Regions from separate parts of the Faecalibacterium sp. DFI.5.82 genome, predicted to be linked through region 2. Evidence: predicted binding sites of a transcription regulator. Region 2 holds the regulator's gene; each other region holds the start of a gene.

The links. The regulator Rex, encoded in region 2, represses fermentation and respiration genes when NADH is low (regulators of the CRP and FNR family bind a similar motif). The targets are predictions, from matches to a motif close to ATTGTTAANNNNTTAACAAT.
Region 1: the regulator Rex is predicted to act here: its motif matches at 5,168-5,187, upstream of P0G09_RS04665 (phosphoglycerate kinase).
Region 3: the regulator Rex is predicted to act here: its motif matches at 4,944-4,963, upstream of fucO (lactaldehyde reductase).

Annotation. Positions count from the first base shown of each region.
Region 1 covers NZ_JARFIS010000002.1:225,508-236,307, forward strand. Annotated here, with positions in the region: gene pyk (pyruvate kinase) at 1-676, shown strand, start outside; gene P0G09_RS04650 (S-ribosylhomocysteine lyase) at 694-1,146, shown strand; gene gpmI (2,3-bisphosphoglycerate-independent phosphoglycerate mutase) at 1,233-2,759, opposite strand; gene tpiA (triose-phosphate isomerase) at 2,857-3,627, opposite strand; gene P0G09_RS04665 (phosphoglycerate kinase) at 3,830-5,038, opposite strand; gene P0G09_RS04670 (flippase) at 5,306-6,754, opposite strand; gene P0G09_RS04675 (glycosyltransferase) at 6,755-7,738, opposite strand; gene P0G09_RS04680 (glycosyltransferase) at 7,752-8,708, opposite strand; gene P0G09_RS04685 (EpsG family protein) at 8,720-9,868, opposite strand; gene P0G09_RS04690 (glycosyltransferase family 2 protein) at 9,881-10,800, opposite strand, start outside.
Region 2 covers NZ_JARFIS010000011.1:59,264-70,063, forward strand. Annotated here, with positions in the region: gene P0G09_RS12800 (sugar ABC transporter permease) at 1-803, opposite strand, end outside; gene P0G09_RS12805 (extracellular solute-binding protein) at 968-2,338, opposite strand; gene P0G09_RS12810 (thymidine kinase) at 2,881-3,489, opposite strand; gene P0G09_RS12815 (redox-sensing transcriptional repressor Rex) at 3,582-4,223, opposite strand; gene P0G09_RS12820 (ATP-dependent Clp protease proteolytic subunit) at 4,477-5,163, shown strand; gene P0G09_RS12825 (MATE family efflux transporter) at 5,195-6,523, opposite strand; gene P0G09_RS12830 (pyridoxal-phosphate dependent enzyme) at 6,541-7,452, opposite strand; gene P0G09_RS12835 (sigma factor-like helix-turn-helix DNA-binding protein) at 7,749-8,132, shown strand; gene ffh (signal recognition particle protein) at 8,164-9,519, shown strand; gene rpsP (30S ribosomal protein S16) at 9,605-9,847, shown strand; gene P0G09_RS12850 (KH domain-containing protein) at 9,864-10,097, shown strand; gene rimM (ribosome maturation factor RimM) at 10,310-10,800, shown strand, end outside.
Region 3 covers NZ_JARFIS010000001.1:48,064-58,863, reverse strand. Annotated here, with positions in the region: gene P0G09_RS00290 (hypothetical protein) at 1-189, opposite strand, end outside; gene P0G09_RS00285 (helix-turn-helix transcriptional regulator) at 322-558, shown strand; gene P0G09_RS00280 (helix-turn-helix transcriptional regulator) at 939-1,202, shown strand; gene P0G09_RS00275 (IS30 family transposase) at 1,261-2,310, shown strand; gene P0G09_RS00270 (putative ABC transporter permease) at 2,359-3,657, opposite strand; gene fucO (lactaldehyde reductase) at 3,728-4,876, opposite strand; gene P0G09_RS00260 (GntR family transcriptional regulator) at 5,170-5,829, opposite strand; gene P0G09_RS00255 (transcriptional repressor) at 6,123-6,599, shown strand; T-box leader at 6,613-6,875, shown strand; gene asnB (asparagine synthase B) at 7,019-8,593, shown strand; gene P0G09_RS00245 (hypothetical protein) at 8,651-9,520, opposite strand; gene P0G09_RS00240 (ABC transporter ATP-binding protein) at 9,514-10,242, opposite strand; gene P0G09_RS00235 (GntR family transcriptional regulator) at 10,235-10,615, opposite strand; gene P0G09_RS00230 (polyribonucleotide nucleotidyltransferase) at 10,769-10,800, opposite strand, start outside.

The sequences.
Region 1 (10,800 bases), on a different contig from region 2:
CTGCCTGACCGCCAAGGACGTGAACGCTGCCGCCATCGTCACCGTGTCCGAATCCGGCAACACTGCCCGCCTGCTGAGCAAGTACCGCCCCAAGCAGCCCATCATTGCCTGCGTTATGGACGAGCAGGTGCAGCGTCAGCTCTCCCTGAGCTGGGGCATCACTTCCCTGCTGATGGGCCCCGCCCACAGCACCGATGAGCTGATCGAGATGTCCACCGCTCTGGCCGAGAAGAACGGCTACCTGCACAACGGCGAGCTGGCTGTTGTGACCGCAGGCGTGCCCGTGGGCGTTTCCGGCACCACCAACATGATCAAGATCCACATGGTGGGCAACTGCCTGGCCACCGGTGTGGGCGTGGGCCGCGGCAAGACCGATCTGGTCTCCGCCAGCGGCAAGGCCTGCGTCTGCCGCACTCTGGAGGAGGTCAAGGCAAAGTTCCGCCCCGGCATGGTGCTGGTCGTTCCCTCCACCACCAACGAGATGCTGGGCTATGTCCGCGATGCCGCCGCTCTGGTGGTCGAGGAGCCCGGCCTGAACAGCCACGCTGCCATCGTGGGCAACTCCCTGCTCAAACCCACCATCGTGGGTGCTGCAGGTGCCTGCAGCCACATCCGCGACGGCCTGGATATCGCTGTGGATTGTGCCCACGGCAGTGTCCAGCGCCTGCAGGCCTGATCCTGAAGGAGAACATCATGGAACGCATTGCAAGCTTCTGTGTCGACCACACCAAACTGGACCGGGGCATGTACCTGAGCCGCCAGGATGGTGATGTGCTGACCTGGGACATCCGGATGAAGAAGCCCAATCAGGGCGATTACCTGACCACCGGTGCCGCCCACACGCTGGAGCACCTGTTTGCCACCTACGCCCGCAACAGCGCGGTGAAGGACGGCGTGATCTACGTTGGCCCCATGGGCTGCCGCACCGGCTTCTACCTGCTCACCCGCGGGCTGACCCCGGCGCAGGCACTGGAGTTGACCGTGGATTCCTTCCGCTTCATGGCCGCCTTTGAGGGGGATATCCCCGGTGCCAGCGAGGTGGAATGCGGCAACTACCGCGATATGGATCTGCCCGCCGCCAAGGCCGAGGCAGCCGCCATGCTGCCGGTGCTGGAAGCACTGACCGCTGACCAGCTGCACTACTAAGCGATACAGCAAAAGACCTCCCCATGCAGGCAGCACCTGCACGGGGAGGTCTTTTTACGTTTCAGGAAAGCTCTTTTGCAGAGTGCTTACTCCACGATGATGCTCTTGCCGGTCATCTCAGCGGGGACAGGCAGGCCGATATAGGGCAGCATGGTGGGGGCGATATCTGCCAGGCAGCCGCCCTCGCGCAGCTTCACATCGCCGCAGCCAACGGCCACAAAGGGCACCACATTGGTGGTGTGGGCGGTGAAGGGAGTGCCGTCCGGGTTCATCATCTTCTCGGCGTTGCCGTGGTCAGCCGTGATAAAGGCGCAGCCGCCTGCATTCAGCACAGCGGTGACCACCTGATCCACAGCGGTATCCACAGCCTCAACGGCCTTGACAGCGGCATCGAACACGCCGGTGTGGCCGACCATGTCGCAGTTGGCAAAGTTCAGGATGACCACATCATACTTGCCGCTCTCGATGCGCTTGACGCACTCAGCAGCCACCTCAGGGGCGCTCATCTCAGGCTGCAGGTCGTAGGTGGCAACCTTCGGGCTGGGGATGACGCAGCGGTCCTCACCCTCGTAGGGAGCCTCCACACCGCCGTTGAAGAAGAAGGTGACGTGTGCATACTTCTCGGTCTCGGCAATGCGCAGCTGGGTCTTGCCGTTCTCGGACAGGTACTGGCCCAGAACATTCTTCAGCTCCACGGGAGGATAGGCGACCTCGCAGTTGGGCATGGTGGCATCGTACTCGGCCATGCAGACATAGTTGACCTGCTTGCGGCCGCCGCGGCGCTCAAAGCCCTTGAAGTCGTCATCGCAGAAGATGCGGGTCATCTGGCGGGCACGGTCGGGACGGAAGTTCATAAAGATGACGGTATCGCCATCCTGCACGCGGCCGCCCTCACAGGTGACGCAGGGCAGAACGAACTCGTCGGTCTTATCGGCAGCATAGGATGCCTCAATGGCCTCGGCAGCGTTGGCAGCGTGGTTGCCCTCACCGTAAACGAATGCGGCGTAAGCCTTCTCCTCGCGGTCCCAGTTGTTGTCGCGGTCCATGGCGTAGTAACGGCCGGAAACGCTGGCGATCTTGCCAACGCCCAGCTCATCCAGCTTGGCCTGCAGGTCAGCCAGGAAGCCCTTGCCGGCGTGGGGGTCGGTATCACGACCATCGGTGATGCAGTGCAGGTAGACTTCCTTTGCGCCCATGTGCTTTGCCATTTCCAGCACGCCGAACCAGTGGTCAGCGTGGCTGTGGACACCGCCGGTGCCCACCAGGCCCATCAGGTGGATGGCCTTGCCTGCCTCAATGGCAGCCTTCATGTTCTTGACCAGCACGGGGTTCTTGAGCATCTCACCGTCCCGGATGGACTTGGTGATGAGGGTCAGCTGCTGGTAAACGATGCGGCCAGCGCCCATGTTGGTGTGGCCCACCTCAGAGTTGCCCATCTGGCCTTCGGGCAGGCCGACAGCCATGCCGGAGGCATCGATGGTGGTCATGGGATATTTTGCCATCAGGGCATCCAGATGGGGGGTCTTTGCGGCGACCACGGCATTGCCGTAGGTCTCGTTGGGCACCCAGCCAAAACCATCCATGATGCACAGAAGTACAGGTTTCTTGGACATAACGTTGAATCTCCTTTGATTTAGAACAAATAGCGCCCGGCACAGCGCTGGAAAAACGGCGCAGCCGGGCGCTGGGAAAACAGGTCAGAGGGCCTTCTCAGCCGTTGGAAGCGGCATTGACGATAACAGCAAAATCAGGAGCCTTCAGAGATGCGCCGCCGATCAGGCCGCCGTCCACATCCTTCTTGCTCAGCAGCTCCTCGCAGTTCTTGGCGTTCATGCTGCCGCCGTACTGGACCGTGACAGCCTCGGCCACAGCCTCGCCGTACACTTCGCCGATGACCTTGCGGATCTGAGCGCAGACCTCCTCGGCCTGGTCAGCGGTCGCGGTCTTGCCGGTGCCGATGGCCCAGATGGGCTCGTAGGCAATGACCACGTTTGCCATCTGCTCGGCGGTCACGTCGCGCAGGGCGATCTTGGTCTGCATTCGCACCAGCTCCTCGGTCACGCCCTCCTCGCGCTGCTGCAGGCTCTCGCCCACGCAGATGATGACCTTCAGGCCTGCATTCAGGGCAGCCAGAGCGCGCTTGTTCACGGTCTGGTCGGTCTCTGCAAAGTACTGGCGACGCTCGGAGTGGCCGACGATGACGTACTCCACGCCCAGATCCACCAGCATATCGGCGCTTATCTCGCCGGTGAACGCACCGGACTTCTCAAAGTGGACATTCTCAGCACCCACATGGATGTTGGTGCCCTTGGTCTTTTCCACAGCGGTGACCAGATCGGTGTAGGGGGTGCAGATAACGACCTCACAGGAAGCATCCTTGACGGCGGGGATCAGCTCGTCCACCAGCTTGGCTGCCTCAGTGGCGGTCTTGTTCATCTTCCAGTTGCCTGCAATGATTGCCTTACGCTTTGCCTTATCCATTCTAACGATCTCCTTATCACAAAATATCTCCCCGCCGCCTTCGGTGCCACCTCTCCCGGCAGGAGAGGCAGGATAAACGACATCTCCTGCCTCCCGGATGGAGAGCTGGCGAACGTCGGCAAGGCTGAGAGATCTTATTACCCAAAATAAAAAGTGCGGCGGCGTATATGCCGCCGCACCTCAGTGATGCTGGTTCAGATGCTTATGCGTTCTGGATCACAGCGATACCAGGCAGCTCCTTGCCCTCCAGATACTCCAGAGAAGCGCCGCCGCCGGTAGAGATGTGGGTCATCTTGTCGCCCAGGCCCATCTGCTGCACAGCTGCTGCGCTGTCGCCGCCGCCGATCACGGTGGTAGCATCGCTCTCAGCCATAGCCTTGGCAACAGCCAGAGTACCAGCTGCCAGGGTGGGGTTCTCGAACACGCCCATGGGGCCGTTCCACACCACGGTCTTGGATGCCTTGACAGCATCGGCAAACAGCTTCATGGTCTCGGGGCCGATGTCGCAGCCCTCCATGTCAGCAGGGATGGCGGTGACGGGCACCACAGTGACATCCACGGGAGCATCGATGGGATCGGGGAAGTCCTTGATGCAGGCTGCGTCCACAGGCAGCAGCAGCTTCACGCCCTTCTCCTTGGCCTTGGCCATCATTTCCTTGCAGTAATCCAGCTTGGTATCGTCGCACAGGCTCTTGCCGACTTCGTAGCCCTGAGCCTTGACGAAGGTGTAAGCCATGCCGCCGCCAATGATCAGGGTATCGACCTTCTCCAGCAGATTGGAGATGACGTTCAGCTTATCGGCGACCTTAGCGCCGCCCAGGATGGCGGTGAAGGGACGAACGGGATCGTTGACTGCGTTGCCCAGGTACTTGATCTCCTTCTCCATCAGGTAACCGACAGCGGTATCCTTGATGTAGTCGGTGACACCTGCGGTGGAGCAGTGTGCACGGTGGCAGCTGCCGAATGCATCGTCAACGTATGCATCTGCCAGAGAAGCCAGCTCCTGGCTGAACTCAGGCATGTTCTTGGTCTCTTCCTTGCGGAAACGGGTGTTCTGCAGCAGAACGACATCGCCGTTGTTCATTGCGGCAACAGCAGCCTTTGCGTTCTCGCCCACAACGTTGTCGTCATCAGCGAACACAACGGTCTTGCCCAGCTTTGCGCTCAGAGCCACAGCAACGGGTGCCAGGCTGAACTTTGCCTCGGGGCCGTTCTTGGGTTTGCCCAGGTGGCTGCACAGGATGACCTTAGCACCATCGTTGACCAGCTTCTGGATGGTGGGCAGAGCCGCATTGATGCGGTTCTCGTTGGTGATCACGCCGTCCTTCATCGGGACATTGAAATCGCAGCGGACAAGGACCTTCTTGCCGCAGTAATTCTGATCGTCGATCGTTTTCTTACCTAAACCCATGGTAACAAACTCCTCTCAAATTCTTTTCGTTCGGAATCGAATTTTGCTCTTCATCGGGGGCCGCGCACTGCGAACTTCCCCGTACATCCTTATTATAAACAAAAAGCGTGTGTATTGCAAGGACGGGGGATGGATAATTTATTAACAAACATTTGTTGCAGAAGCAAAGAAATGTGGTGATTTTGCCGGAACGCACCAAAAAACGCCGTTTTTTCTGAAAAAGACCCGCCGCAGGGAGTGTTCGCCCCCACAGCGGGTCCTGTCCATTCAGGATATTTTCCGGAACTTCTGCTTCGCTTTTTCCAGATATTCCAGCACCAGCGGATTTTTCATGCCCAGCAGGATGGCTGCGTATGCAGCCACTGAGCCCAGCACTGCCGCCAGAATGCAGATGAGATTGGGCAGAGCCAGTGCCTTGACCCCGGTACAGACAAGAACGATGCCCACACAACCGCAGAGCACCGAGCCAACGGTGCGCCGGTCAGCTGAGACCGCGACCAGACCCCTGGAGCAACGGATACAGAGCATCATGGAGCACAGCTCTGCCAGCAGGGTGGTAAAGGCTGCCGCATTCTCCCGGAACCGCGGGATGAGCAGGATGTTCAGCCCCACGTTCAGCAGACCGCTGACCAGCGTGATCCAGAACAGTTCCTTTTCTCTTCCGCAGGGCAGAAGCGCGCAGGAATTGTACAGCCAGCCAAACAGGCAGACGATCAGGGCAAGGCTCAGGATCTGCAGGGGCATCACCGCATCCAGATAGCTTTCCCCGGAAATAAAGAGGACGACCTCCCGGCTGAGGGCAAACAGTCCCACCACAGCCGGAGCCACCACCACGATGAGCGCGTTGAAGATATTGTTGAACAGCTTGTTGAAGTTTGCCTTGTCCCCCACGCCCGCATAATGGGACAGCCGCGGAATAGACACCACCAGCACCGCCGAAAGCAGATTCTTTACAATGCCGTAGATCTTACCCGCCACCGAGTAAATGCCCACATTGTAATCTGTTCCCAGAATGCCCAGAATCGTGGTATCCGAGCTGACGTAAAGGGTCGTTGCCAGCGTGGATGCAAAGATGATGAGGATGGGCTTGAGGTGCTTTTTCCAGTCGATCTTTCTTGTCAGCCGGATGGTGCAGTACCGCCGGGCCCGGAAAAAGTTGAGCACATTGGCACCTACCGCCGCAAACACCGTGATGCCTGCATAGATGCAGTAGTCATCCCGGGTCTTGACGAAGGCAAACAGCATGAAAATGGACAGGACCTGAAATAGCATACCTCGGATGGTGATATAGGTATACTCCTCAAAGATCGTGAACACCCATTCGGTGCCGATGGTCGTAAAGAAGATTTGTAAACTCAGCACCAGCATCAGGTCGGTATAGGCATGGAGCTTTGTCCAGAAAAGCATCGTCACCGCCAATGCCGCATAGGTCAGGGCCGTGGAGATCATATTAATGGAGAACATCTCCGATGCAAAAGCCGACAGCTTTTCCCGATCGTTTACATAGCGGGAACCCTCACGCACCGCATAGGAGGAGATGCCAAGGCCTGCAAACAGCAGGAAATACCCGCAGACGGAGCTTGCAAAGTTCACTTTGCCCAGGTTTTCCACCTGAAGAACATTGGAAGCGTAAGGGAATGTGATGAGCGGGAAGATAATATTCATCAGTGTCTTGAACGCGCTCATTGCTGCATTCAGACTGAGGGATTTTTTCATTCAGATCTCCACTTCGTAAGTTTTTCTGGCCTGTTTCTTTTTCAGCCAGCTATTCCAGAGCAGATACGAATACAACGTTTTTATAAAATACCGATACTGCCCTGCACGAAGCCTGCCTGCCAAAAGGGGGCCGGCATTTCTCTTAAACTCCCGTTCCGCTTCAGCACACGCCTGCTCCATAAAAGCATCATCCTTGCAGTATTTCACCACAATTTCTCTGCACCGGAGCGCATATCCGGCCCGTGCAGACCGATACACGAACGGTTCATCTGCAAACACTTCACAGATACGCCGCCATGCCTTCAGCTCTGTCAGTTTTCCTGCCGAATAATGCCCGCTCGTCACCGAGTCATCGTTGACATAGTAATAGTAAAGTGCCTTGTCGATGCAGGCAATTTTTTCTGCCTGTCGGATACATTTTGCAAGAAACAGCGTATCCTCACCAATTTTTAAATCAGTATCGAACACAACGTCTTGTGTAACCGCACGGCGGTAGAGCGCACCCCAGCACACTGTATGTGCCTTCCGGTTGTTCCAGTCATATCGTCTGACCGGCATAACACTGACTTTCTCCGTCTCATCGCTCTTCGTCTGCGTTCGTCCGGTCGTGCCCAGAAGATCCAGACCGTAGCAATAAGCAATCTCCGCACCGGTCTCATCCAGCACTCTTTTAAGCCGTTCTATGCACTCGGCGTGGAGTGAATCATCCGGATCAGCAAAAGAAATCAGCGTGCCTGTACTTTTTTCCAATCCCAAGTTTCGCGCAGAAGAAACACCACCGTTTGGCTTGTGGTATATCTTGATCCGCAGATCTTTTTCCGCGTAGCGCTGACAGATGGAAAGAGAGTTGTCTGTTGACCCATCATCCACCAGAATGATCTCCAGATCCCGATAGGTCTGACCAAGGATGCTGTCCAGACATTTTTCCAGATACTTTTCTTTGTTATAGATCGGCACAATGATACTGACGGTATCGTTCAGCACAAATTATCCTCCCTTATTTTGCCGCCGGGCCGTTTTTCAGCAGGAACAGTTTTGCATACAGCCTCCGGCTGCATCTGAGCAGCTGATACTTCCGCTGGCTGCTGGTGCAGAGCAGCTTTGCCGCCGCCGGGTCACACTCCTGCAGAAAGGCCTCCATCTTTGCGCGGCGCTCCGTGTCCTGCATCAGATACGGATAGCAGTGCTCCACCACGCTCAGCATGGCGGCATCATTTTCTGACATTCCCGGGTATGCTTCCCGGATGGCCTGATATTTCTGATAGCCCATATCCAGCTTATCCTCGTAGAACTTCATGTTCCTGCGGTGAAGGATGCTGTCCGGGCGCTGATAGTAATAATACAGCGGCACCGGGCGGTATACGACCTTGCTGCACTGCTGAAAAATGCGGTATGTCGTGCCCTGATCCTCCATCATCCGCCCCAGCGGATAGCGGATATCCCGGAACAGCTCCCGCTTGTAGAGCTTGTTCCAGGCAAAATCCCCCAGCTCATCCGAGACAAGGGTGCTACGGATGGCCTCCCGGCCTGTCATACACTGCACCGGTACAGTGAGTTCAGCCGGGGCAAGCGCTTCCTCCCGTTCAAACATCCGGAAGCCCACCACAGCCACGTCCGCATCCTGTTCCTGCAGGTCACGACAAAGCGTTTCCAGCATCCGGCTGTCCAGAAAATCATCACTGTCCACAAAGCAGAGATACGTTCCCTGTGCCCGTTCGAGTCCCGCGTTGCGCGCTGCAGAGAGTCCCCCGTTTTTCTGGTGGACTGCTGTTACACGTTCTTCCTGTGCGGCATATTTGTCGCAGATGGCTCCGCTGGCATCGGTGGAACCATCGTCCACCAGCAGGACCTCAAGATTCCGATAGGTTTGGTGCAGGATGCTGTCCACGCAGCGGCGAAGATATCGCTCCACATTGTAGACCGGGACAATGACACTGATCAACTCTGTCTCCATGTTCAGTTCCCTCAGAAGAATGTTTCTCTGCCGATGTGGAGGATCTCCGAGGTGTACGGACAAATGGCATTGTTGCCCTGAATATACGCCTGATAGATCCAGATGATGACCAGCATTCCCCACATGGCAGCCTTCAGCAGCTTGCGCAGACGCTCATCCTCCACGCACTTAACCACACGGCCAATGGCGAGATAACGGAAGAACGCAAAATACAGGCAAATGCGGTAGAGCGGCACATTGATGTTGCGCAGCTGGGCCGTTGCCATTTCGATCAGGATCATCACGATCCAGAAATCGGCATCCGAGCGGGTAAAGTGGCGATGGCCCGCCCCTTCCTCTTTTGCGTACCAGCGGTACAGCACAATGGGCAGGATCAGGAACGGCAGACGCACAATGATGGGATTCAGCGTGAAGCCGCCCGCATTGGCATCATAATAATATCCGTAAAGCCGATCAATGAAGTCCACATTCAGGGCCAGCCTGACCACAGCCTTGCTGAAGAAGGCAAGGTAGACCGAAAATGCCGCCAGGCCACCCTTGACCCACCAGTTGTCGAAATGCTGAAGCAGGATATAGATCAGCAGCGCACCAAACGAGATAAAGGTGGCATTGTGGAACAGGCAGGAGACCGCCAGCAGTAAGACCGCCCAGTGATACTTTTTCTTCCACGCAAAGCTGAACGCCAGAAATGCCACACCCAGCGCCACAGACTGCCGCTCGGCATTATAAGTATCGCCATAATACAGGCAGAGGTAAGCCAGCCAGCCATAGGGTACAGAGACATACTCCTTATACTGCACCAGCCCGATCATAAACAGGCCGCAGGCCAGCAGGTCCACCATAAAGTAGAGCCAGTGGACATCACCAAAAACATGGGCCGCCAGATAGACCAGCGTCATAAACAGCGGCTCTGTTTTGTGCCGCTGCCGGATGCAGGCCAGCAGACCATCCTGCAGCTTTGCATCCGCCACCCATCCCTCATACACCACGCTGTCCGTGCCAATGGACGGGTCCCGCAAGCCTGCCAATACCGCCATCACCAGCACCGCCAGCGCCAAGCAGAGATAAAAGCCCTTCTCGTTGTTTTTCTTCGTCCGCAGGTGCTCGCCATAGGCGGCAATGCCCACAGAAACCGCAAAAGCCCCCAGATAAATCAGCATAACTTCTCCATTTTATTTTTCGACTGTGTGTTTATTTTTCCATTCTCCCAGCCCATAAACGGCATAAAACAGCCGCTTGCTGATCAGAAGTGTTTCCACCTTGATCCGGTCTGCTCTTTTGGCCCAGGGCCGCCGGGCAAGCGCCCGGTGTTCCTGCACAAAGCGGCAGATCCGTGCCTGAGCCTCCGGATAGCTGCCAAAGCCGCCATCCAGAATGCCTTTCAGTGTCTTCAGGTATGTAACCAGCTGCAGGTATTCCGCTTCTGCTTTCAGCACAGGGACCGTTTCCGCAATAAAGCGGGTCACGTCTTCGCCCACATCCAGAATGACCAGATTCTTCTCGGCAATGCCGCTCTTCATGGTCGAACCGGTATGGATGCGGTAATCGTACATCGGTTCCGGAAACACTTCCACTTTTGCACAGCGGGCAATGGCCCGGTACATCACCGCATAGTCCTCGTACAGGATGCCAACGGGGAACTGCAGATCTCCCCAAACCTCCCTCCGGAAGAAAACGCCGCCTGCCCCATGCCCGATGCCCTGATGCAGCAGCATCCGGCGCATGGTCTCTTCCCGGTTCAGCAGCTCTGGGATCTGGTGCGGATTTTCCGTCCGTCCCTCCGGCTGCTCTGTCGAGAACATCTCCAGCGGGGTCAGGGCTGCATCAGCACCATCTGCCTCACAGCGCTCCACAAATTGGTCAAACGCTGTGGAGCGGATCAGGTCATCGCTGTCCAGCAGGTAAAAATATTTTCCCTGCGTCTGTTGCAACCCAACGTTCCGGGCATCAGACTGCCCCCCATTGGGCTTATGGAACACCCGGATGCGGCCATCCTCCACAGCCAGTTCATCACAAAGTTCCCCGCTGCCATCGGTGGAGCCGTCATCTACCAAAAGCAACTCCCAGTTCTGGTAACTCTGCGCCTGCACGC
Region 2 (10,800 bases):
AAGGCGTAGTTGTAAACCAGAATGGAGATCAGGGTGGTGGAGTTGCGCGGGCCGCCGTTGGTGATGATGAAGGGGCCGTTGAACTCCTGGAAAGCCTGGCAGATCTGAGTGACCAGGTTGTAGAAGATGATGGGGGTGATCATGGGAACAGTGATGGAGAAGAACTGTTTCCACTTACCGGCACCATCGATGGTGGCAGCCTCGTACAGGTCTGCAGGCACGCCCTTCAGGGCGGCCAGGAACAGCACCATGGCGGAGCCGAACTGCCAGATGCGCAGGAAGCAGATGATCCACAGCGCATAGTTGGGGTCGCTCAGCCAGGAGGGGCCCTGTGCGTGGCCGAAGGTGATGGCGCGGATGATGGTGTTGACCAGACCATCATCACGGAAAACGGCCTTCCACAGCACGGCGATGGCAACGGAGCCGCCCAGAATGGACGGGATGTAGTAAACGGTACGGAACAGGTTCACGCAGGCGATCTTGAAGTTCAGGATGTATGCGATGAACAGAGCAAAGATCAGCTTCAGGGGCACGGTGATGAACGCGTACTTGAAGGTGGTGACCAGAGCCTTGGTGACCTTGGCATCAGAGAAGGCGGTGACGTAGTTCATCACGCCGTACTGGTGGATGCCGTTGAAGAAGTTCATGTCGGTGAAGCTGTAATACAGCGACTGACCGAAGGGGATGGCCTTGAACACGACAAAGCCGATGATCCAGGGGATCAGGTAGATCAGACCCTGCCACTTATCCAGGAACTTCTGTGCGGGGGTACGCCCGAGAGAGGGCGCTTTGCTTTCTTTCATCCGGGGATCCTCCTTTGGTGAAAATCAGTGCAACAAACCTTATGTCACACTTTGGCAACAGATTTGTCAGAGAATTGTAACCTGTGCCTGAGAAAAAAGGGGCATCGGGCCTACGGGTGGACGATGCCCCTGATATGTAATTTGACTCAGGTCAGCAAAGAAGATCAGACAGTGTAGCCAACAGCAGACATGCCGTCCAGCAGAACGTCAACGACATCTGCACCGCTCTTGTTGTCGTAGTCGACGGTATCGAACACTTCCTGATAGGTGCCGGTGCCGGTAGCCTTCAGATCGGAAGACTCGAACAGGGGATCCAGCTGGCAGGAAACAAAGCTCATGACCTTGCCGTTTGCCTCAGCGACCAGCTCGTTGATCTTACCGGCGGCCTGAGCGGTAGCCAGACCAGCCTTGGAAGCGGGGATGCCGCACTCGGAACCCATGATGGCAGCGCCGTCGCCGTTCCACAGGTACTCGATCAGGGTAGCAGCCTCAGCGGGGTTCTTGCAGGTCTTGGTGATGGCCATGCCCATGGAGACCTTGGAGAAGCCGCCGTTGTAATCGCCGAACTTGATCTCCTCACCAACGGTGAAGCCGGGCTTGTTCTCCTCGTCCAGAGCGTCCTGGTACTTGGAAGCAGCGGAATCCCACTCGAAGATGCCGGCGATCTTGCCGGTGATCCACTCGTTGGACTGGTGGGTAGCACCGTCGCCGTTTGCACCGTAGTAGGTGGGCAGCGGCATGATGACGTGGCCGTCGACCAGGCTCTTGATGAAGTCGATGCCCTCGGCGATCTCGTCAGCGGTGTAGTTCAGGGTAGAGGTGGTGGGATCTGCCCAGTCCTTGCCGTACTTGGACTCGAGGTAGAACACCATCAGGATCATACGGTCGTATGCGCCCAGGTGCAGGGGATAGTAATCATCGCCCAGCTTCTCCTGGAAAGCCTTGCCGGCTGCAAACAGGTCATCCTCAGTGGCGGGAACTTCGGTGATGCCAGCCTTGTTAAAGGTGGTCATGTTCCAGTAGAAGATACGGCCGGTCATGGAGATGGGCACGCACTGCTGTGCATTTGCAACGTTGCAGGCACCCAGCTTTGCGTCGTCCCACTGGGACATATCCAGGTAATCGGTGACGCTGTTCAGATCCAGGAAGGTCTGGCCGTTGCCGGAGTAGTTGTACAGCCAGTTCCAGTTGATCTGGCAGACATCCTCAGCCACGCCGCCTGCAAACTTGGTGGACATGGTGTCCTCCCAGCCGGACCATGCAGCGAAGGTGGGGTTGACGGTGATGGTGGTGTGCTCAGCAGAGAAAGCCTTCAGGGCCTCCTGGTAAGCGTTGTGGCGGGACTCGCCGCCCCACCAGCTCATGGTCAGGGTAACGGGATCGCTGCTCAAGCCAGCCACGGAAGCAGCCTCGGCTGCGGAAGAAGCGGTGCTGGAAGCAGCGCCGCCATTGCCGCCGCAGGCAGCCAGCAGACCAGCTGCACCAACAGCACCGGTGACCTTCAGGAAATCACGACGGGAAATTGCCTTGCTCATTGTTGTTCTCCTCCTAATAAATCAAAAAACATCGAGCGGGCCTTTCTGCACAAGGCTCGTTGTATACAAATATGATAACAAAAGGGCTGGGAAAAAGAAAGATGTAAATTGAAGTGATACGGACAAAAAACGAACAAATATTGCTCTCGTGATTTGCGGCGATTTGACGGCATTGCCGAAATGAATAAACTTGGAGCGAAAAAATATACAATCTGCATAATTGGATAGATTGCATAGAAACGGGCCGAGAGAGTGTGGCAGAACCTCTAAAATTGCAATGGTTTTGTAACTTTTTGCGAAATTGACGGTATAATGTTGTATACAACATGTGAAAAAAGTGACGATATCGCTGTTTTATAAACTGATATATCAATTGTGCAAAAAACGTTCGCCGTGGGATACAACTGATATATCACTTTGGAAGGCGGCAGGCAAAAAAGAGCGCCGCCCGGCTGGGCAGCGCTCTGAAAACTGTAAAAATCTTTTGGGAGATCTGGGATCTCACGCAGGAGAGGGCTCCTGTGCCTGCCGGAAATCGACACTTACTGTGCGTTCCGTTTGGCGTAAAACGCCCGCCGTGCCTTGAAATAGCACTGGGGGCACATGCTGACATACTGCACATCATTTTCCAGATCGATGGCGACCTGCTCGCCCTCAAAGACGAACTCCCCATTGACCCTGCGGCAGTTGCAGGTGGCCTTGCGCCCGCAGGTGCAGATGGTCTTCATCTCCTCAATGGTGTGGGCCAGCTCCAGCAGACGGGTGGAGCCGGGGAAGCCCTTGAGGGAAAAGTCTGACCGCAGGCCGTAGCAGATGACCGGGATGTTCAGGTCTACCGTGACCATGAACAGCTGCTCGGCCTGTGCCGGGGTAAAGAACTGGCTCTCGTCGCAGAGAACACAGGCCAGCGGCTGCTCCCCGGCAGAAGCGGCGCGCACGGCCTCGAACACATCCACCTCTGGCGGGATGAGCAGGTCGGCCCTGCGGCGCACGCCCAGGCGGCTGACCAGCTCGCCGCCGCCCTTGGTGTCCACCTGGGGCTTCAGGATCAGCACCCGCATCCCCTGCTCTTCGTAGTTGTGGGCCACCTGCATCAGCGCGGTGCTTTTGCCGCTGTTCATGGCACCGTATCGGAAGTATAGCTTCGCCATAGTTGCTCTCCTCATAAAAAGGCAACCCTCTCTGCTCGTTCGGGGGGAGAGGGCTGCCTGTTTTCTGTGATACGTTATGAATAGATGATAGATCAGTCCTGATTGCGCAGGCGGTAACCCAAGCTCATCAGGCTGTCGCCCAGGTGGACGTTCTCCACCACCACTTCGGGGTAGGGCACCGACAGGTCATAGTGGGAGAAGTTCCAGAAGCCTTTGATGCCCAGTTCGACCAGCCGGCCGCTGAGCTCCTCCGCACCGCTGCGGGGCACACAGAACACAGCCACCTCAGGCTTATGCTCTGCGCAGAAGGCCTCCAGCTCGTCAACGTGTAAGATCCGGATGCCGTTGATCTCTTTGCCCACCTCGCTGGGGGAATTGTCAAAGGCGGCGATCAGCTTGTAGCCGTTGGTGTCGGTGGTGATGAAGCGGCTGACTGCCTTGCCCAACCGGCCGCAGCCGATGAGGATGGTGGGCAGCAGGTCACCGTTGCCGAACAGCAGATGCTCCAGGATGGAAAGCAGGTTCTCCACCGAGTAGCCGATGCCCTGGCGGCCGTTCACGTCGCCGATGCAGTTGAAATCCTGCCGCACCTGAGAGGCCGTGGTGCCCATCTGGGCGGCCAGCTCGCGGGAGGAGATGCTGGTGATGCCGTCGTTCTTCAGCGTCCGCAGGTAGCGGTAGTACTTGGGCAGGCGCTTGATCACCGGAAGGGAAGCTTTGCCGGGATTGTTCATGGAAATGGTTCTCCTTTCATCCAAAGGGAATGCCGGTCTCTTTGCGCCCTGCAAGGTGCACCGGCGATTAAGACAGTTTCTGAACAATAATGATATATACTTGTCAATCTTATTCTTAGTATAAAGTATACTGCAATGAGACAGAATGTCAAATCCTCTGGGCCAATTTTTTTCAAAGTAAAGAAATCTTAGCCGCCGCATATTGCTTCGATCCCCGGGAACACTGAAAAAAACACCCTGAGGAGGAGCCAACATGCCGGAATATGAAAAGGAAACCACCGAACAGCAGCGGCTGGAGAAAGAGCAGCTGGAAGATCTGGGCACGGTGTGGCGCACCCGCGGCCCCCATGCCATCCACTGCCTGACCGTGATCGGCCAGATCGAGGGCCATGTGGAGGCCCCGCAGGGCCAGAAGACCACCAAGTATGAGCATGTGATCCCGCAGCTGGTGGCAGTGCAGGAGGACCCCGCTGTGGAGGGCCTGCTGGTGCTCATCAATACCGTGGGCGGGGACGTGGAGGCCGGGCTGGCGCTGGCAGAACTCATTGCCAGCATCTCAAAGCCCAGTGCCACGGTTGTGCTGGGCGGGGGCCACTCCATCGGCATCCCGCTGGCAGTCAGCGCCCGGCGCAGCTTTATCGTGCCCACGGCGACCATGACGGTGCACCCGGTCCGCCACTCCGGTATGATTTTGGGCGTGCCCCAGACCATGCGGTGGTTCGAGCAGATGCAGGAGCGCATCACCGGCTTTGTGGCGGGCCACAGCGGCATTACGGCAGCGCGCTACTCGGAGCTGATGCTCCGCACCGGTGAGCTGGTGATGGACGTGGGCACCATGCTGGACGGCAAAAAGGCCGTAAAGGAAAAGCTCATCGATCAGCTGGGCGGCATCTCTGATGCACTGGAATGGCTGTACCGGGAGATCGAGCGGACTGAGTGAGAGAAAAGACCTGCCCGGGGCGGTGTCGGGCTTACAGATCGCCCTTCCGCAGATACTTCACCATCATGGGGGCTTCATAGACCAGCATGAGGATCCAGCCCACAACATAGCTGTACGGCAGGGCCTCAATATCCATCTTCATCAGCAGCACAAAGACGGCAGCGGCCGCCACACGGCCTGCCATGTTGAGCGTGCTGCTGTTCAGGGTGATCTTAAGGTCGCCCAGGCCGCGGAAGCCGCCCTGGATGCCGTTGGTCAGCGAGGGCATCAGGTAGAACAGAGAGACCAGCTTCAAAAAGCGCACTCCCAGATGCACCACGGCGGCATCGGTGACGAAGAGCCGGATGATGGGCTCGGCAAAGAAGAAGCAGACAGCGGTGATAAAAATGGCGTAGAGGAACTCCAGCTTCAGGCCGCAGAAGAAGCTGGCGCGGACACGCTCTTTTTTGCTTGCACCGCGGTTCTGGGCCATCAGGGTGGTGGTGGCATGGCCGATGTTCTGCTGGGGCACATAGGCAAAGTCATCGATGCGGCCTGCGGCGGCAAAGGCTGCCATGGCGTTGACACCCATGGTGTTCACGATGGCCTGAATGGCGATCTTGCCCAGCTGAACAGTGGCCTGCTGCATGGCGCTGGTCCAGCCGTAGCTGATGGTCTTTTTCAGCAGCGATGAGTCAAAAATGAACCAGCGCCTGCCCAGCTGCAACACAGGGACCTTCCAGCGGATATAGATCAGGCAGAACACGCAGCAGAGCGCTTCGCTCAGCACGGTGGAAAGGGCACATCCCTCGGAGCCCCAATCCAGCACCTCAACAAAGAACAAGTCGCCGCCGATGTTCAGCACCGAACTGATCATCAGGAAGTACAGCGCGCTTTTGCTGTCGCCCAGCGCACGCATGGTGGCGGCGAGGAAATTATAGAAGAAGGTGAACAGCAGCCCGCCGAACACGATGCGCAGGTAGTTCACAGCGATGGGAAGGATCTCTTCCGGCACCTGCAGCAGACGGAGCAGCGGGTTTGCCAAAATCACACAGGTCAGCGAAAATACCAGGGAAAAGACGGAGCCTGCAATGGCGGTGGTGGAGACCTGACGCTCCACCAGCTCGGTGTTGCCTGCCCCGAACGCCAGGCTGACAAGGATGCCTGCACCCAGGCAGACACCGTTGATGAACAAAATCGCCAGCGTCATCAGCGGGTTGGAGGTGCCCACGGCGGCAAGGGCATCCTCGCCCACGAATTTGCCGACAATGATGCTGTCCACGGCGTTATAGGTCAGCTGGAACAGGTTACCCAGCACAAGGGGAATGGTGAAATTGACCAGCAGCGGTGTGATCGGGCCGGTCGTCATATCCTTGGTCATTTGGAACTCTCTTTTCTTTATAGATTAAATGCCTGCCGTCCGCTGAAGATAGCCAGCGCCGAGCGGCTGGTGCCGGTGGCAATCAGCTGTGCAGCGGCGTGGAGGGCTGCACCGGCGGCAGGGGAGGCGGGAATGGCATCGGTGGCAAGGACCCGCTGTGCAGCGCGGTTGGCATCGGTGCTGGTAACGGCGGCTACATTATCCACAACATAGGCGTTGTAATTGCCCGGCACGATGCCGTAGCCGATATCCGGGATGCCGTGCCCGCCGGTGAAGCCGCCGCCCAGAGCCTGATTCTCAAAGGGCTCCACGGCCACGATGCGGACATCGTTGGTCCAGGCCTTGATGGTCTCGCCTACGCCGGTGATGGTGCCCGCGCTGCCCACGCCGACCGTGATGGTGTCCACGAGACTGCGGCCCTCCCGGGAGATGGCCTGCACGATGGCGGGGCCGGTCACCCGGCGATGGTATTCGGGGTTATCGTCGTTGGCAAGCCAGTTCATATAGTACCAGCCCTTTTCGGCAGCGGTGGTCTCTGCCAGCGCCCGGGCCCCCGCAAGGCCCCGCTGGGCGGGGGAATGCAGGATCTGTGCCCCCAGCCGGAGCAGGTATTCCTGCCGCAGGGCCGGGGCATCCTCCGGCATGGTCAGCACCACAGGGTGGCCCGCCGTCCGCCCGGCAAGGGCCAGCGCCATGGCAAAGGAGCCGGAGGCCGCTTCAATGATGGGCTGGCCCGGGAGCAGCTTGTGCTTTTCCGCCGCAAGGGCCAGCATCCCCTCGGCCACCGAATCGCGGGACGTGCCGGTGGGCCCATTATAATCAAGGTAAGCATACAGCCGCCCTTTGAGCCCGCAGGCGGCAAGATAGCCCCGCAGCTCCACGATCGGACAGGGGACCAGGGTCTGGTAGATGTTTGGATAGATTGCCACGAAATTCCTCCCTTACGCAAACCTGAGCAGTCAGCACAGAACTGTCTGCCATGCCAAGGGCTCCCCTGTTAGGGGAGCTGGCAAAGCCATCAGGCCTAGACTGAGAGGTTTAATATCTATAAGGTAGCGCATCCTGTGCCCAGCGTCAAGCCGCAATTGGACAAAATGGAGAAAAACCTGCCGAAAAATCAGCAGAGTGATGGAAAAAAGCCTTGACAAGGAAAAGAATGTCTGCTATACTCCGTATGTAAAGCAAATGAACTTTACAACAAATGGAGGTCAGGGCAGAACGCATCATGGCAAAAGACTTTGAAATGGGCTATCTGCTCGATTTTTATGGCGAGGTGCTCACGCCCAAGCAGCGCGAGATGCTGAACCAGTATTACAACGACGACCTCTCCCTCAGTGAGATCGGGGAAAACTTCGGGATCACCCGTCAGGGCGCACGGGATGCCATCAAGCATGGCGAGACCACCCTGAAAGAGCTGGAAGCCAAGGTCGGCTTTGCAGGCCGCTACCGCCGGGTGCAGGAAAAGCTGGAGGAACTGGAACAGCTGGTCATTGACGCGCGGTTCGAGTGCACCGGCCCTTATGCCAGGCTCACCACCACTGAGTATGCAGCAACGCTGAACAAGATGCTGGGGCTGATCCGCTCCATCGACGAAGTCAACGAGAGCTGACACCATTACTATTTTGAGAGGAGCACCGAACATGGCATTTGAATCCTTGACCGACCGCCTTGCCGGTGTGTTCAAAAAGCTGCGCGGCCACGGCAAGCTGACCGAGGCCGACATCAAAGCCGCCATGCGCGAGGTGCGGATGGCCCTGCTGGAAGCCGATGTCAACTACAAGGTTGCCAAGGATTTCTGTGCCAAGGTCTCCGAGCGCGCCATGGGTCAGGAGGTCATGGAGAGCCTGACCCCCGCCCAGCAGGTGGTCAAGATCGTCAACGAGGAGCTCGTTGCCCTGATGGGCGGCGAGGAAGCCCCCCGCCTGATCGTCAAGAACAAGGGTCAGACCATCATCATGCTCTGCGGCCTGCAGGGCAACGGTAAAACGACCCACGCAGCCAAGCTTGCCAAATACTTCATCAAGCAGGGCCGCCGCCCCATGCTGGTGGCCTGCGATATCTACCGCCCCGCCGCCATCGACCAGCTGCAGGTGGTGGGCGGGCAGGCAGGTGCGCCCGTGTTCACGCTGCCGGGTGCCAAGCCCCCGGAGATCGCCCGCAAGGCGCTGGCCCACGCCAGGGATTACGGCAACGACATTGTGATCCTGGATACCGCCGGCCGGCTGCAGATCGACGAGGTCCTGATGCAGGAGCTCGTGCAGATCAAGGAAGCTGTCCCCGTGGACGAGACGCTGCTGGTGGTGGATGCCATGGCAGGCCAGGACGCTGTGAATGTTGCCAAGACCTTCAACGAGACGGTGGGCATCGACGGCATCATCCTGACCAAGACCGATGGTGATACCCGCGGCGGCGCGGCACTTTCGGTGCTGAGCGTCACCGGCAAGCCCATCAAGTTCCAGGGCACCGGCGAAAAGCTGGACGATCTGGAAGTGTTCCATCCCTCCCGCATGGCCAGCCGCATCCTGGGCATGGGCGATGTGCTGAGCCTCATTGAGAAGGCGCAGGATGCCGCCGATGAAAAGGCCGCAGAAGAGACCGCCCGGCGGATGATGGAAAACAAGTTCGATATGAATGACATGCTGGCCCAGTTTGCGCAGATCCGCAAGATGGGCGGTGCAGGTGCCATGCTGAGCATGATGCCCGGTATGTCCGGCATTGATGCCAGCCAGATCGACGAGAAAGCCTTTGACCGCATCGAGGCCATGATCTATTCCATGACCAAGGAAGAGCGTGAAAAGCCCTCCATCATCAACCCCAAGCGCAAGCGCCGCATTGCAGCGGGCAGCGGCACCCGGGTGGAGGATGTCAACAAGCTGCTCAAGCAGTTTGAGATGATGCAGAAGATGATGAAGCAGTTCAAGAAGAGCCCCAAGGGCTTTGCCCGCCGCCTGGGCGGCATGATGGGCAACCCCAATGCCTTCCGCGGCTTCAAATAACAATGGTATACACCCCGCAGGGGTTGTACAGATAGATTTAATCAAACCCCGAACGGGGCACAAACATTTTTGGAGGATATTTACCATGGCAGTTAAGATTCGTCTGCGCCGCGTTGGCGCTAAGAAGGCTCCCTTCTATCGTGTTGTTGTTGCTGACAGCCGCTTCCCCCGCGACGGCCGTTTCATCGAGGAGATCGGCACCTACGATCCCAACCAGGAGCCCTCTGAGGTGAAGATCGACGCTGAGAAGGCCAAGGCTTGGATCGCCAACGGCGCACAGCCCACCGATACCGTCCGCGTTCTGCTGAAGAAGTCCAACATTCTGTAAGTAGGAGGGCTGACTCATGCAGGAGCTGTTGCTGGCAGTTGCCCGCGGTCTCGTGGAGGACAAGGAAGCCGTCAAGGTTACGGTGGACGAGCCCCGCGAGGACGGCACCATCGTCTACCACCTGAGCGTGGCAGAGGGAGATATGGGCCGTGTCATCGGCAAGCAGGGCCGGATCGCAAAAGCCATTCGTGTGGTGATGCGCGCGGCTGCTGTGCGGGTCGATGAAAAGGTCCTTGTTGAGATCGACTGAGCACCCTACGGGCCCTTTGCCGCAAGGCAAGGGGCCTTTTTGTATTATTAGGCAGCTCGCCCTCTCAGGCCGCTTCGCGTCCAGCTCCCCCAAAGGGGGAGCCCTTGGCAAAACCAGAAACTTTGTGGTGACTGCCAAGGCCTCTCCCCTCGGGAGAGGTGGCATTGCGTAGCAATGACGGAGAGGGTGAGGATGCTAAAGGAGTAAAAGCAATGCAGAAATACTTGGAAGCCGGCAAGGTGGTGACCACCCACGGTGTGCGCGGCGAGATGAAGCTGGAGCTGTGGTGCGACGGCGTGGCCTTTCTGAAAAAGGTGGGCCGCCTGTACACCACCCCCCAGGGCGGCAGGTGCTACAAGATCACCTCCATCCGCCCCCAGGGGCAGATGGCCCTGCTCCAGCTGGAAGGGGTCAGCGATATGGATGCCGCCCGTGCCCTGCAGGGGCAGGTGTTCTACTTTGACCGTGACGATGCCACCCTGCCTGCGGGCAAGTGGTATGTGGCCGACCTCATCGGGTGTGAAGTGCGGGATGCCGATACCGGCAAGGTGTACGGCGTGGTGACCAGCGTGGACCACCCCGGCGCACAGGATATCTACACCGTCAAGGCCCCCAGCGGCAAGGAATATATGTTCCCCGGGGTGGATGCCTTTTTGAAAGAGCGCAACCCGCCGGAGGGCTATCTCCTCGTCACCCCCATCCC
Region 3 (10,800 bases), on a different contig from region 2:
CATGCCAGTAACGCAAAAACGCCCATAGTTTACAAAACCGCCGGACGGGCTCACATAGCCGCCGATCTCGGCAAGCGGGAGCTCGCCGCGCGTCCGTTGCTTCACTTCTACGGTCTGAGCGTGGATCGTGGCCGTGATCGCAGGAGCCGGCTCTGGCTCCTTTTTCTTCAGAAAGCTAAACAGCCCCATGCAGTACCTCCTCCTGATGACTTTGTATTTATTAGTGTTTAGTCATCTTTGGCATAATATTACCATGCCAAAACTGGTAAAGTCAATATTGCATAGTCATCTTTAGCGTAAAGGGAGGCGAGGGCTGCGAAGATATACAAACCAGACGGCAGGTGCAACATCTCCGGGGAGAGAGTCAAGGAGGAGCGGCTGCGGGCAAACCTGTCACAGGAACAGCTCGCCTACAAGCTCCAGATCATCGGGCTGGACGTCACGCAGAAGGTCATCAGCAGGATCGAGAACGGCAGCCGAGTCGTCGCTGACTACGAGCTGGACTATCTGGCGACCGCTCTCGGCACCACCATCAACCACCTGCTCGGGAAAGAATGAGAAAACCGCACGGCAGCGACGCCGTGCGGCTTTTTTTGTGGAAAAACGCGGGAAAATGTTGAAAATCTGCCGAATTATGCTTGACATTATAGAGCAAATGCTCTATAATATAATCACAGGCAAGGGATAGCCGAGTACAGAAAGAAAGGAGAACAAAACCGCGGAAAGGAGGCAAAGCCGTGGATGCTGAGCAGATGAAAAAACTGCTCGAGCTGCTGGAACAGGCTCTAAAGTGTGAACAGGTTGCCACCATTACGATCACGATAAAGCCGAACCAAAAGCCCAAGCAGTAAGGTCGAAGGACGGCGGGAAAAATCCCGCCCGCCGTTCCTTTTCATTATAACCACGAAACCACGGCAAAGTCAAGCGGGAGGAACAACATGGACATCTCGATCAAAGTGACCTACAAAAGCGAGGGGCTGCAAAAGCTCCGCAAGGCTGCCGGCCTGTCTCAGTCTCAGCTCGCCGATCTGGCCGGGATCAAGGTGCAGGTGCTCCAGCAGTACGAGCGCGGCGCCCGGGACATCAACGGCGCGAAACTGCCGACGCTGCTGAAGATCTGCAACGCGCTGGAGTGCAGGCTGGCTGACATCATCACAGACGAGGAGACGCTCGAGCTCCTGAAAAAGTACGAGGAACACTGACACACAGAAGGGGCGGCCGGCGGGCCGCCCCTTTTCTTTTATCACGGAGGGGAACACAATGGGACAGCACTGGAGCCATCTGACGCCGACCAAGCGCATCCAGCTCGACGCCTTCATCCGCGCAGGAATGAAGCCGACAGACATCGCCAAAGAGCTCGGCGTCCACCATACGACCATCTACCGGGAGCTGAAGCGGTGCACCTATGAGCACCTCAACAGTGACTACACCACCGAGACCAGATATAACCCCGAAGGCGCGCAGGCCCGCTATGAGGCCAACCTCCGCGCCAAGGGGCCGGAGCTGAAGATCGGCAACGACTACGAGCTGGCCGACTACCTGATCGCCAAGATCCGCGACGAGAAGTACAGCCCGGAGGCCGCGATCGGTGAGGCCGAGGTCAAGGGCTGGCCCTTCAAGACCCACATCTGCGCGAGCACCGCCTACAACTACATCCGCGGCGAGATCTTCGGCGACGAGCTGACCGTCTCCATGCTGCCGCAGCACGGCAAGCGCCACCAGCCGGAGCGCCCGGCCGGATCCATGCCCCGCAAGCCCGCCGGCCGGAGTATCGAGGATCGCCCTGAGCACATCAACGACCGCAGCACCTTCGGTCACTGGGAGATGGACAGCGTCGAGAGCTGCCAAGGCGTCAGCAACACCTACATTGTGATGACCGAGCGCAAGACCCGCCGTGAGATCATCATCCCCTCGCCGGATAAGACGAGCGCCAGCGTCGTCGCTGCCCTCGACACCCTCGAGAAGAAAGTCGGCTCCAAAGTGTTCCCGCTGATCTTCCAGTCGATCACCTGCGACAATGGCTGCGAGTTTGCCGACGCCGCCGGGATCGAGCGCAGCATCACCGGCCGAGGCCCTCGCACCGAGGTCTACTACTGCCACCCGTACCGGCCGAGCGAGCGCGGATCCAATGAGAACCAGAACGGCCTCATACGTCGGCACCTGCCGAAGGGCACCGACCTGAGCACGATCTCCTACGAGGAGACCAAGCGGATCGAGGACTGGCTGAACAACTACCCCCGCAAAATGTTCGGCTATCTGTGCTCCGAGCAGCTTTTCCGGGAAGAAATCGCCCTCATTCTGGCATCATAAAAAATATTTTTGCTTTTTTGTGCATTTACTCTTGACAAATGGCCATTTTTACCCAGCCTTCTCCACCTTTTTGGCGTTGGGGTAGATGCGCTCCATCCGGGCATTGTCAAAATGCTCATCCAGCAGCACATCCACCGCATTGGCCGGAGCCGCGCCGCTGGTGCGGGCATCGTAGCGGGCCAGCGCCAACGCACTGGTCACAAGGTTCACGGCCATGAACACAGCCAGCAGGGCGGTCATCCAGGGACGGATCCTGCGCTTGACTGCCTTCATCCCCTTTGCCACCAGCGGGTAGCCATAGCGGATCCAGGTCACGGCCGCAATGCCCCAGAAGAAGCAGTACAGCAGGTTGATGCGCCCGCCCAGATTGAACTTGAAGCCGCTGTAATCCCAAAACACGGTGCCAAACAGCAGCTCTGTTACGGCGCTGCACACATACTCATACGCACCGCCCAGGATCACACCGAACCAGAAGATGCGGCTCTCGCTCTTCTGTTCACCGCCCCGCAGCAGGATGGCGGCCAGCACCAGCGCCAGCCCCCACACCACGCTGAACGGGCCCCAGACCAGGCTGGAACGGCTCATCCAGACCCCGGCGGTGATGCGGCAGAAGATGGTCTCCACCACATCTCCGAGGAAAGCCCCGATGACAAAGAGCCAGAGCAGGTCGGCAAGGGAGAGCTGCTTTTCGGCACTGGTGGTGGGCTCCGGACGCGCCGCAGCAGGGTACGCCCGCTGGATCCGCTTTTCCACGCTGGCGGTAATTTTCTGCCGCAGCCTCTCCGAGCCCCTGCCCAGCTCCCGATTCAGCTGCTCAAGCCGTGGGTGGCGGTTCGCATACCGGCTGACCACCACCATGGCAGAGATCTGGTCAAGGACGGCCAGCGCCATGCCGACCCACACCACAGCGTGGAACAGCAGCGGCGGCAGGTGGGCGCAGAGCCGGAACAGCAGGTCGTTGCCCCAGCGGACTGCCGCCATGCCCAGCAGACCCCACAGCAGGGAGTATTGCAGGCAGACATAGCCGTCCAGATTGAACTTTTTATCGGAGTAGTCCCACCAGCGGCGGTGGTGGATCCGTTCCAGCAGCTTGGCAGTCAGCCACTCCACCACCGTGGCATAGATCATGCTGCCGAAGAACAACGCCGCCAGGCTGGCGCGCTGGTCGTTCAGACCGATGGTGATAAGCACTCCTGCCGTGCCGTACACAAAGCAGAAGGGGCCGGAGGCCACACCGCGGTTGGTGAATCGGCGGCCCTTTGCGGTTGCAACAACGGTCTCGCCTACCCAGCCTAAAAAGGAATATACCAGATAAATTACACAAAGAGTATAGAGATTCAGGTTCATAGCGCTCCTTTCCCGGAACAAAAAGGGGCCGGGAAGCGGTGTTCCCGACCCTCTTTGTTCAGTTTACGAATTACAGCTGGCTCTTATACAGTGCCTCGATCTCCTCCACGCTGGTATCGCGGGGGTTGCCGGGGCGGCAGGCATCTGCAAAAGCAGACTCGGCCAGGAAGTGGATGTCCTCTTCCTTCAGGATGCCCTGCAGGTTTGCGGGGATGCCCACATCTGCGCTCAGCTGCTTGACAGCGGCGATGGTGGCATCGGCGGCCTCGACATCGTTCATCTCGTCGATGCCCTTCACGCCCATGGCCTTGCCGACCGCGCGGTAGCGCTCCCCGGCAACGGTCTTGTTGTACTCCAGACCCACCGGCAGCAGGATGGCGCAGGCCACGCCGTGGGGGGTATCATACAGAGCGGACAGACCGTGTGCCATGGAGTGGACAATGCCCAGACCCACATTGGAGAAGCCCATGCCGGCGATGTACTGGCCCAGAGCCATGCCCTCGCGGCCCTCCGGGGTGTTCTGCACGGCACCGCGCAGGTTCTCGCTGATGAGCTTGATGGCTTCCAGATGGAACATATCGGAGATGGTGCAGTGGCCCTTGGTGATATAGCCCTCGATGGCGTGGGTCAGAGCGTCCATACCGGTGGCGGCGGTCAGGCCCTTGGGCATGGAGGACATCATATCGGGATCGACCACAGCGATTTCGGGGATATCGTTGGTGTCCACGCAGACGAACTTGCGCTTCTTCTCCACATCGGTGATGACGTAGTTGATGGTGACCTCAGCCGCAGTACCGGCGGTGGTGGGCACGGCAATGGTGAACACAGCGTGCTTCTTGGTGGGAGCCACGCCTTCCAGAGAGCGCACATCCGCGAACTCGGGGTTGTTGATGATGATGCCGATGGCCTTTGCGGTATCCATGGAGGAGCCGCCGCCGATGGTCACGATGCAGTCTGCCTCAGCAGCCTTGAAGGCTGCCACGCCGTCCTGCACGTTGGCGATGGTGGGGTTGGGCTTGATCTCGCTGTAAACAGCGTAGGCGAAGTTTGCAGCATCCAGCAGGTCGGTGACCTTCTTGGTCACGCCAAACTTGATCAGGTCGGGGTCAGAACAGACAAAAGCCTTCTTGTAACCGCGGGTGGTCAGCTCGGGAACGATGTTCTCAATGGCACCGTGGCCATGGTAGGAAATGGTGTTCAGAACAATGCGATCAGCCATAATTATTTTCCTCCAAAATCATTCTGCCCGCCTGCCAGCGGGCTCTCTCTGTTGTTAAGGATACCACATTGTTAAACAATATTCAATGTACTTTTCTTTTGATTTCTATGAATTTTTTACACTTTCCAGCAAAAGAAAACGCTGTACCACTCCCTCAGTCTCGCATTCGCCCGACAGCTCCCTCTAGGAGGGAGCCTTAACGCGGCGGCCAACGCAAAAGCCTCCCTCTGAGAGGGAGGCGGCATCGCATCAGCGATGCCGGAAGGAGTGATACAGCGTTTTTATCGTTTCATTTACCACAGCCGGATGACCTTGATGACTCCCTCGGCCTTATCGCGGGCCAGCTCAAGGTGATGCTGCAGCGCATCGGCGGCGGTGTTCCAGTTGTCGCTCAGGGCGGCATTCAGAATTTCCAGATGCTCCTCACAGGTCTGATCCTGATTGATCATGCTCACCTTACCGGTCATAATGCGGAAACGAGTGTTCAGGCCGGTGATGCGGTCATAGCCAGAGCGCAGATATTTGTTGGGCAGGCTGCTCATCAGCAGCTCGTGGAAATCATCGTCGGATTTGCAGAAGTCGTCGATCCGCTCGGGGTGGTGCATCAGCTCAGTGTAGGCCTCCAGCTGCTCCCGGGGGATCAGGTTGCCGTAGGTGCGCAGGGCGTAAGGCTCCACCAGCAGGCGCATCTCGAACATGCTGTGCACATCCTCTTCGGTAATGCCGGAGACCATCAGCCCCTTTTTGGGCAGGATGGTGATCAGCCCCTCCTGCTCCAGGCGGCCCAGCGCGTCACGCATGGGGGTGCGGCTGATGTTGCCCATCTCAGCGCAGAGCTTCTGCTCGTTCAGAAATTCGTTGGGGCGGTACTCGCAGTTCAGAATCTTCGTTTTCAGGTACTGGTAAGCCTGCAGCTTCAGGCTGAGCTTTGACTGGGAATCCATCTCTTTCATTGTTCTATCTCCTAGTTCGCAAGCAGGACCATTCAGGCAGCAATCAGTCGCCCGCCGGACAGCTTGTATCCCTTAAATAATCCAAGTAATCATTAACATTATTATCACATATCCGGACAATGTTTACAAGACTTTTTTGAAAACTTTGGGAGCTTTTCCGTTTTGAACAGATATCATGCATTATTTTGCTATAAATTGAACAGTTTTTTTGTGCTTGTCGCCAGTGTTTCGTTCTTGTTTTGCATCGAAGGATAAATTGTGGTACACTTGACCTGGAAAGGAAGGCTGATACCATGGCAGGTCGCGGGGGGTACAACACCAAAACCCGGCAATTGATCCTGGATTATCTCATCAACAACCGCCAGCACGCGGTCAGTGCATCCAACATTCTGGAACATCTGGAGGCAGAGGGGGCCAGCCCCAATCCCACCACGGTGTACCGGTATCTGGACAAGCTGGCAGGCGAGCAGCGCATTATGAAATATGTGGCCGATAAGGGCGAAAAGGCCGTGTTCCAGTATGTGGACGAGGGCCGCCACTGCCGCGAGCATCTGCACCTGAAGTGCGTGCAGTGCGGGCGCATCTATCACCTGGACTGCCACTTTATGGATGAGGTGCGTGCCCATCTGATGGCAGAGCACGGCTTCACCCTGCAGTGCGAGGGCAGCGTTTTGTACGGATTGTGCCGCAGCTGCGCACAAAACAGCCCCCATCCGGGGCAGACCGCACAAAAATGCGAACACTGTGTTGACACGGACAAAGAGCCGTGATACAATGCAGGCAGGAAAAGCGTTGATCGGGAAAAGTAAGTGCTCAAGGTTCTTTTGCAGCGAGTGCGGGCCGGTGGAAGCCGCACAGAGAATGAGCCCCGAACGAACCCCCGTGAGCTTCCCCCTGAACCTGCTTCGGGCAGTTAGTAGGGGCCGACGGCAGCCGCTCGTTATCGCGGCAGTGCTTTCAACGGGGAGAGTACACAAAAGTGACTGGTGTGTTCGCGCACCGGTAATTTAGGTGGCACCACGGATACGGCAGCATTCGTCCTAGCAATGGGATGAAGGCTGCCGTATTTTTTTATTTGCAAAAACCTCTCAGTCACCGGGAAACTTGCCTCTCCTATCAGGAGAGGTGGCAATGCGAAGCATTGACGGAGAGGTTTAGAGAGAGAGGGGTAAGAAATATGTGTTGTGTTATGGGTTACACGGGGCACGACCTGAGTGCCGCCAAATTCAAGGAGTATCTGCTGCGCACCGTGATGCGCGGGCCGGACGACCAGCGTGTGGTGGAAGGGCCTTTTGGTCTGATGGGCTTTGGCCGCCTTGCCATCATGGGCCTGACCCCGGAGGGGATGCAGCCCTTCTACCGCGGTGCCGACTGCGTGGTCTGCAACGGTGAGCTCTACGGCTTCCGCTTTGAGAAGGAGATCCTGAAGCGCCGGGGCTACAAGTTTGCCTCCGACTGCGACTGCGAGATCCTGCTGCCGCTGTATTACGAGTACGGTCTGGATATGTTCCGCCACATGGACTCCGAGTTCGCGCTTATTCTGTATGATTCCCGCAAGGACCGGCTGATCGCAGCCCGCGACCCCATCGGCATCCGTCCGCTGTTCTACGGCTATTCCAAGTCCAGCCACCAGATCGCCTTTGCCTCCGAGATGCAGAACCTGATCGGCTGGTGCGACGACATCCGCCCCTTTCCCATCGGCAGCTACTACTGCGATGGCCGCTTTGTCCGCTATGAGGACATTGCCGACGTGCCCGCCCCCATGGAGGATGACATGGAGACCACCCTGCGGAACATCCGCGAAAAGCTGATCGCAGGCGTGGAAAAGCGTCTGGATGCCGATGCCCCTGTGGGCTTCCTGCTCTCGGGCGGTCTGGATTCCTCGCTGGTCTGCTCCATTGCAGCCAAGAAGCTGGGCAAGCCCATCCGCACCTTTGCCATCGGCATGGACACCGATGCCATCGACCTGAAATATGCCCGCCAGACCGCCGATTATCTGGGCAGCGAACACCATGAGATCATCATCAACCGGGACATGGTCATCCAGAGCCTGGAGGAGGTCATCCGGCTGCTGGGCACCTGGGATATCACCACCATCCGCGCCAGCATGGGCATGTACCTGCTCTGCAAGGCCATCCACGAGCAGACCGATGTGCGCGTGCTGCTGACCGGCGAGATCTCCGATGAGCTGTTCGGCTACAAGTACACCGACTACGCCCCCACCGCCGATGCCTTCCAGCAGGAGAGCCAGAAGCGCATCCGGGAGCTGTACATGTACGATGTCCTCCGGGCCGACCGCTGCATCTCCGCCAACAGCATCGAAGCCCGCGTGCCCTTTGGCGATCTGGATTTTGTGCGCTACGTCATGGCCATTGACCCCGAAAAGAAGCTGAACAGCTACGGCAAGGGCAAGTACCTGCTGCGCAAGGCCTTTGAGGGCGACTGGCTGCCCCCGGAGATCCTCTGGCGCGAAAAGGCCGCCTTCTCCGATGCCGTGGGCCACAGCATGGTGGACGACATCAAGGAGTACGCCGAGGGCCTGTACACCGATGAGGAGTTCCAGCTCCGCCGGGCAAACTACTCGGCCCACTGTATGCCCTTTACCAAGGAGAGCCTGTTCTACCGCGAGATCTTCGAGAAATACTATCACGACCAGAGCCGCACCATCGTGGGCTTCTGGATGCCGAACAAGGCATGGCCCGGCTGCAACGTCAACGATCCTTCTGCTCGTGTGCTGGCAAACTACGGCGCTTCCGGCGTGTAATCCTTTTTCCAGACAGCAAAAGACGGTGTGTCCGCTCCGGGCACACCGCCTTTTTGTTTACTCCAGATTCAGTTTATTTTTCATCAGCCACCGGGTCAGGAAGAAGTATGCCGCCGCAATGGCTGCAGTCACGGCAAAGCAGAACAGATAGCCAACGTCTGTTCCAAGTGCCGCCGTCAGCCAGCGCATCGGGGTCACTCCATAGCTCACACCGGTCACGTTCACATCCACGACCCGGTACGTGACATCCACGATCATACTCACATCATTCGTGCCCAGCAGCTTATCGAGCTGGGTCTCCACGATGTTCAGGCCGATAAACGCGAGGATCCCGGCCACCATCACATGCTTGGGGAATTGATGGGCGATCATACAGGCAGCATAAACGCAGAGGATGAGGCTTGCCAGCCGGGCCAGATTGATGAGGATGGTCCAGAACGTCACCAGCCAGAACTTCGCGCCCAGTTCCCCATACAGCATCCCCCACAGCTGCATCCAGCTGTCCCAGTTCTCCGTGCCGAGGACTTCCGCGTCCAGCACACCGATGCTGACCATCCCTGTGATGCAGACGATGCCCACCAGGCCGCTGCACAGCACCCAGACCATGCTGGTGAGGAGCTTGGAGAGGATGAGCTGGGTCTCGGTCACGGGCAGGGTGTGCATCAGGTAGCCTTCACGTCCCAGCAGATTTTTATAAAAGCGCTGGACCGTGCTGACAAAACAGAGCACCGCAATGGCGAAGATGACAGAGACATACACGATCATCAGAATCACTTCGAGATTCTGGAAGCTTGTGCTGTGAGCCAGCGCGTGTTCCTGCCGGAAGGTCACGCCCAGCACCACGCTCAGCAGCGCCAGCGCCAGATACAGCCCGAAGTACAGGCTTTTGGTGGCCTTGAACTCATATTTCAACAATTGCTTCAGCATTTGAATACCTCCCGGAAATACGCATCAACGCTCTTGCCCTCGGTCTCGCGGATATCATCCACAGCGCGGTGCGCAAAGATTTTGCCGTCCTTCAGGAACACAGCCTCGTCCAGCACCGGCTCAATGTCCTCGATGAGGTGGGTAGAAATGACAACAGTCGCGTCCTTGCTGTAGTTGGAAATGATGGTGTTCAGGATGTAGTCCCGGGCCGCAGGGTCCACGCCGCCGATGGGCTCATCCAGCAGGTAGAGACGGGCGTTGCGGCTCATGGCCAGCACCAGCTGAACCTTCTCCTTGTTGCCCTTGGAAAGGGTCTTGAGCCGGGCATTGGGGGCGATGTTCAGCCGGGCCAGCATCTCATTGGCCTTGTCGGCATCAAAGCCGATGTAAGCCTTGGCCTGACTGGGCGTGCCGTAAAAATCCCGGAACATCTCCACCAGCTCCTCCACCCGCATCCAGTCGGGCAGCCAGTCGGCATCCGGCAGGTAGGAGACCAGCTCCTTGGTCTCCGGGCCGGGGGCCATGCCCGCGATCCGGATGCGGCCTTCCGTGGGCTGCAGCAGACCATTGGCCAGCTTGAGCAGGGTGGTCTTGCCGCTGCCGTTGGGGCCCAGCAGCCCTACGATGCGGCCAAAATCCAGCTCCAGATCGATACCGTCCAGCGCGGTCTTTTCCTTTCCGTATACTTTTGTCAATTTTTCACAGGTCAGCACTTTACTCATGGGGTTCTACCTCCTCTGTATCCCAGTGCTCCAACAGGGCTGCCGCCTTTTCCGGCGTGTAGCCGATGCTGCGCATCTTCTCCAGAAAATCTGCCGCGATGTCATGGGCGGCGGCAGCCCGCAGTTGTTCGATCAAATTCGTATCCTCCGTGACGTAGCGTCCGCTGGTGCGCTCGGTGCGCACAAGGCCCTCACTTTCCAGCTGGGCCAGAGCCCTCTGCATCGTGTTGGGGTTGACCCCGGCAGCTGCGGCCAGATCCCGCACCGAATCCAGATGGCCCCCCGGCGGGTAGGTGCCCGCCAGAATTCTGGCTTTGAGCCGTTCCACCAGCTGGGCATAGATCGGGCGGCTGGCATCAAACTGTTCACTCATTCTGCTTTGCCCTCCTTATGTGTTGCTGTATTAAGCAACTAATACAATAATACACATTTTTGCATTTCTGTCAAGAGGAAACCCAAAAATTTTTTCGGACAGCAAAAAGGGACCCCGCAGCCAACCGGCTGTGGGGTCCCTCTGATTTATGGATTACTGCTGCTCCTGCGCGGCGCGCTTGGCTT